2 regions of the Anaeromicrobium sediminis genome follow, and region 1 is predicted to be linked to the other one. Evidence: riboswitches for the same ligand, from Rfam matches in the RefSeq annotation. Region 1 holds a riboswitch; the other holds the start of a gene.
What was found. Region 1 has a riboswitch for cobalamin ahead of CCE28_RS07140 (MATE family efflux transporter). Riboswitches for the same ligand answer to the same signal wherever they lie in the genome.

Region 1 (3,209 bases):
TAGGAGATGTATTTATTGCTCCTGCTGGAACAATGCATTCTATGAGAACTGATGGAGATCTTTATGTAACGGCTGTTCTTATACCTGTAAATAGAATTATTTGCCACTGTAAACAAGTGAGTTATGGTGATATTAGGAAAGCAATGGTTGGTGGTGCTCGTACTATAGAGGAAATACAAGAAATTACAGGAGCAGGAACAGGTTGCGGTAATTGTATTAAAGATATAAAAAAAATATTAGCATTAGCCTGTGGGTGCAAAATGGTTTCTATGGAAGCCGTAGTTGATGCAGTTAAAGATGGGGCAGATACAGTTGAAAAAGTTGGAGAAGTAACAGGAGCAGGAACTGATTGTGGAAAATGTAAAGCTCTAATACAAAATATAATTGATACAAAGAAGTAATTTAACAACAAACTTCTAGAGAATATTATGTATGATAGAAAGGTAGCACTGATTAAAATCAATGCTATCTTTTATTAATTTAGTCAAGAAATTAATAAAAGATAAATAAATACTCAAAAGAGTTTAAATTAAAAGCTGTACAGATGTACTTAAGTGGTGGCTATGGAATAAGGATTTATTATTTGAATAAGAGAACAGATAAATTCTATTGCATTTTGGATATAACATTTATATAATTATAAATGGAATATTTAAATATGTATTAAAGTAATTTATGAAAAAGGAATTTGGGTGGATTACTCTAAAAGATGAATCTTCTAGAAGGACTACTCTGATAATATCTAAAATTAAATACTTATGTTAAGGTGCCTTGTAAGAAAAGGAGAATAGGGAAGTCGGTGAAAATCCGACACGGACCCACCACTGTAAGTAGGGACGAATTCTAAAACGCCACTGGATAAATATCTGGGAAGGGTAGAATGAGATTGAACTACAAGTCAGGAGACCTGCCTTAAATGATAATAAGGTTAGACGAAAGGGGATAAATTTCGGTCTAGTTATTTTAAAGTTACTTTTTTAGATGGGAAAAGAGTCTCTTAGCGTTTGCTAAGAGACTTTATTATTTTCACTAATTATCTTTATGGAAAATCACCATGATGAAACTTAAGTATATAAAGCTAAAAAGGGTGATTTTAAAAACCATTCTAAAGTACATTTTAGACTTACATCAATAGGCTTTTTGAGAACTTAGGTTTAATGTGCTTAAGGGTTATAGGCCTAATAAAAATAACATTATAAATTGTGAGGAAATCTATGAACTATAAAGAATATTTATCTCTGGCAATACCTTTTATTATATCCACTGTAACCCAACCTCTTTTAGGGGCAGTAGATACGGCTGTCATTGGCAGACTAGAGCATCCATCATACATTGGAGGAGTTGCAATTGGAGCGGTTATATTTAATACCTTGTATTGGCTATTTGGATTTTTAAGAGTTAGTACTTCGGGATTTTCTGCACAGTCACTAGGTAGCCAGCATGAAAAAGATAGTTATTATGCTTATTTTAGACCCGTTTTGATAGCACTTATTATAAGTAGTGTGTTTATTATATTACAAGTTTTTATTAGAAATATAGCTATGTACATATATAATCCAGAACCTGATGTTGTCATTCATGCTATTACGTATTTTAAGATACTCATTTGGGGTGCTCCCTGTGTCCTTATAGGATATGTAAATCTAGGGTGGTTGATGGGAAGAAAATATGTAAAGGAAACATTGTTTTTACAAGTTTCTACAAATGTTCTAAACATTATCCTAGATATAGTTTTTGTAATGTTTCTGAAGATGGGTATAGCAGGCGTAGCCTATGCTACACTTATTTCTCAGTTTTATGGATTTATAATAGGAAACTATATTATATCCACAAAGATAAACATGTTTAAAATATTAAATTATAAAAGTGAACTTTTAGATAAGGTTGCAATCAAAAAAATAATGGGGGTGAATGCTGACCTTATGATAAGAACAGTTTGCCTTTTAATCATGACTAATATGTTTATCGCTAAGGGTACTGAGTTAGGAACAGTTATACTGGCAGCTAATGCAGTATTATATCAAATACAATATATTATATCCTATATATATGATGGGCTGTCTAATGCCTCAAGTATTTTTGCTGGTAAATGTGTTGGGGAGAATAATGTAAAAGAATATAAAGACGTGATATCTATTTCAAATGTGTGTACGGTAGTACTAAGCATAATTTTGTCTGCTTTTATTATACTTTTTAAAGATCATATTATAAGTATCTTTACAAATTTAGAGGATGTTATTTCTCTATGTAAGGAATATGTTATATGGTTAGCGGTATTCCCTTTTGTCATCGGTATCGGAATGGTCTATTATGGAATTTTCACTGGGAGTACCTATACGGCTCCTATTAGAAATTCAATGGTTATATCACTACTAGTATTTATTACTGGATATTTTACTGCTATACCAGAGTATAAAAATCATGGCTTATGGCTTGCATTTATACTATTTAGTCTTACTAGAAGTGTGATTCTTTTTTTATACAAAAAACAGTTATTAAATAAAGTATTTATTATTGAAAATAATTAAGTGGTGGGTTGATATTATGAAAAGTTATTTATTTAGAAGAATTCTACAACTTTTAATTGTTATGCTCTTGGCATCATTTTTGACCTTTAGTCTTACCTATATTAGCCCTAGTGATCCAGCTGAGATGATGCTTACATCTCATGATATTATTCCTACAAAAGAATTACTAGAAAAGACAAGGGAGGAAATGGGACTGAATGATCCTTTTATAGTTCAGTATGGAAATTGGCTTAAGGATTTGCTAACTGGGGACTTGGGATATTCCTACTCCACTAGGGAATCAGTTGCAGATATTTTATCACAAAGAATTTCAATGACTGTAAGATTAGCAGTTGTTGCATTATTATTTTTGATTGCTTTTTCACTAACCTTAGGTATCTTATCGGCGATTAAAAAGAATAAACTATTAGATTATATTATAAGAGGAATTTCTTTTGTAGGAATATCAATTCCAGCTTTTTGGTTAGGGCTTATATTGATTTATATATTTGTTGTAAAGCTTCATTGGTTTAAGATAACAGATCAATACTCTCTAAAAAGTGTAATTTTACCAGCTTTGACCTTATCAATCCCCTTGATGGGAAGGTATATAAGACAAATTAGGGCAGCTATATTGGAAGAATACACACAAGACTACGTGATAGGTGCTAGAGCTAGGGGCATAAGAGAAAGTGAAATAAT
Region 2 (3,209 bases), on a different contig from region 1:
TCTAAATTATTAGTCATCACATTTAAAAGGGTTGTCTTCCCACTACCATTAGGTCCTATAATGGTAGTCATTGTACCCTCTTCTAGTTGAAAATTAAGATTTCTAAGTGTTTCCTTTTCTCCATAGGAAAAGGATAAATTTTTAACTTGAAACATATAACTCCTCCTAATTCAAACTCTTATTCCTTGTGATGAATATGTAGATAAAAAATGGTCCTCCAAGTAAGGTAGTAAGTACTCCCACAGGTATTTCCACATTCATAAGAGCCCTAGACCCAGTATCTGCTAACAACAGTAGTTCTCCTCCCAAAAGAGCACCCAAAGGTAACAATACTCTATTGTCTGAACCTACAGTAAATCTTAACATGTGAGGAACTACAAGTCCTACAAATCCTATTATTCCACTTATGGATACACAAACTGCCGTTATTAAGGATCCACAGATTAAAAATATCTTTTTAACCTTTTTCGTGTCTATTCCAAGACTCCTAGCTTCCCTTTCACCTAGACACAGTAAGTTTAAATCCTTAGCGTAATACCAACATATGATTATACAGATACTTATAGTAAAAAAACCAATTTTCACATGTACCCAGCTTCTAGCAGCTAAACTACCCATGAGCCAATTGACTATGGCCGATACGTTTTCCCCAGCTAAACTTTTAATAAACTTAATTCCAGCTGAAAATATGGAACTAACTATTATTCCCGCTATTATTAGATTAGATCCACTTATGTATCCCTTAGTACGTGCTATGAATATTACTATAAATAGGGTGACAAAGGCTCCAATAAAAGAACTTATGGTTATAGGTACATAAATGTCATAAAATAAATTTATGTATATGGCCAAAGTGGCTCCAAGGGCCGCTCCTGATGAAACACCCATAGTATATGAATCTGCCAAAGGATTCATTAAAAGTGATTGAAACACTATTCCTGAAACAGCTAGACCTGCACCCACTACAATAGCAGTAAGAATTCTGGGTAAACGCACATCCCATATTATTTTCACATAAGAATTCTTTATTTCACTATACATTTCAGGATTTTTGATTATTTTCCCACCTATTACTTTAACTACATCTACGTATGTTATTTCTGCTCTTCCTAAATTTACACATAGTATCAATGTGACAATCAAAAGAATAAAAATAAACACTCCCACTATTTTGTTTCCATACTTTTTTGATTTTAACTCATTAATCAGCGACTCTTTCATCATTTCTCCTTACTTGCAATAAAAAAAGAGCTTTCTTCGAAGCTCTTGTTATATACACCATATTTATACAATGGAATTTTTTCCCATCATATTTTCTGTTGTATATTCCGTACTTTCCCTCCGAAAGTTGAATACTTCATACTAAACAAGGTCTCCTGGCTTGGCTTCATATTCATACCTTCCCTTCCCAGAATGCTCATTTTCCAGTGGTTATGAAGGTTTCATCTGCCTTACAGTAGCGGGGGCTGCAGTGGATTTTACCACTTTCCCTACGATTAATATGTTTAATTATTCACTTACACTTGGATTATATATTATTAATTTTTTAAAGTCAATAATTAAGCCTAATTAAAGTCCATTTTTTTTTAGGAGTTGCTAATTTACATGTTTTTTGCTAGAGTTATAAATGATAAATTTATATGTGAAGGACTGGTTAATATGATAAGAATACAAAATATTACCAAAAGCTTCCAAACTTTTAATGCAGTAGATCATCTCCATTTAAATATTGAAAAAGGTACTTTTGTAGGCCTTTTAGGTCCTAATGGAGCTGGTAAAACCACCTTAATAAAAATGTTAGTAGGTCTTTTGAAACCCACTTCTGGAGAAATACTAATTAAAGGTGAAAAAATGCATAGAGGAAATACTTCTTTAAAAAGCAAGATAGGTATAGTTCCCCAACATATTAATCTAGATAAGGAACTTACTGTGGAAGAAAACTTAATATTTGCAGCAAAGCTATACAAAATACCAAAGGAACAAATAAAGCCTCTAGTAGAGGATTTACTTGAATTTTCAGATCTTAAAGGCGTTCAAAATCGTATTACTAAAAAATTATCTGGAGGAATGAAAAGAAAACTAATGATTGCCAAATCATTAGTTAATGATCCTGAGATTTTATTTTTAGACGAACCTACTGTAGGTATTGATTTGAACAACAGAAGAAAGATTTGGGACATCCTAAAGAAAATGAAACACAAGGGCAAAACCATAATTTTAACAACCCACTACATGGAAGAAGCCGAATACTTGTGTGACAAAATAGGATTAATGGATAAAGGTAAGATATTCCATTACGATACAAATGACAACCTAAAAGAAAAAATTGGTAAATATACCATAGAATATTTTAGTGAAGATGATAAGACCATATATAAATACTTTTCTAATATTGTTAATGCACAGGAGTATGCTAAGGAACTAAGTTGTGATTATGTTCTTAGAAATACAAACTTAGAAGATGTATTCTTCAACTTTACAAATAGGAAGGTGTTATAGATGGAAATTTCAACAATACTTTGGAGAGAATTTAAATTCTTTCAAAAAAGAGTTTTTAAGATCACATCCCAATCTGTAGTGACACCCCTATTATATCTCTTGGCCTTTGGTTGGGGCCTAGGTTCTGATATTGTGATAGATGGTAATAACTACATGCACTATATTATCCCTGGTATTATAGCCATGTCTACTATGCACACTAGCTATAATGCCGTATCCATAAGGATTTCCGTTGCTAGGCTTCATGAAAAAAGCTTTGAAGATTATATGACTGCACCTGTTAATTTATCCTTTTTAACTTTAGGATATATTCTAGCAGGAGCATTAAGGGGACTTTACGCTGGTATGATAATTTTATTAATATCTTACTTATTTAAAGCCTATATTCATGTTAATCTTGCCTTTATTGCCATAGCAATGTTAAATAGTTTATTATTTGCAGCATTCGGATATTATGCTGCTATGGTTATAAACTCACACTATGATATGAACAGATTTACTAGTTTTATCATAACTCCCATGACGTTCATATGTGGTACTTTTTTCTCTTTAGATAAGATGCCACTAATAATAAAAAAGCTAATATATATATTACCTCTTACTCATACTATAAATTCATTAAGAGGTATTGCCTTAAGAAATACTTTTGATTATACATCAATATTTGTTCTTATATGTTACATTGTTGTATTTTACATACTTGGCGTACA

Region 2: it holds a riboswitch for cobalamin, as region 1 does, so the genes downstream of both, CCE28_RS17460 (FecCD family ABC transporter permease) here and CCE28_RS07140 (MATE family efflux transporter) in region 1, are expected to answer to the same signal.

What each region holds. Positions count from the first base shown of each region.
Region 1 is NZ_NIBG01000004.1:191,912-195,120, reverse strand. It holds gene CCE28_RS07145 ((2Fe-2S)-binding protein) at 1-401, shown strand, start outside; cobalamin riboswitch at 748-929, shown strand; gene CCE28_RS07140 (MATE family efflux transporter) at 1,215-2,528, shown strand; gene nikB (nickel ABC transporter permease) at 2,545-3,209, shown strand, end outside.
Region 2 is NZ_NIBG01000021.1:23,004-26,212, reverse strand. It holds gene CCE28_RS17465 (ABC transporter ATP-binding protein) at 1-155, opposite strand, end outside; gene CCE28_RS17460 (FecCD family ABC transporter permease) at 166-1,221, opposite strand; cobalamin riboswitch at 1,350-1,541, opposite strand; gene CCE28_RS17455 (ABC transporter ATP-binding protein) at 1,606-2,499, shown strand; gene CCE28_RS17450 (ABC transporter permease) at 2,500-3,209, shown strand, end outside.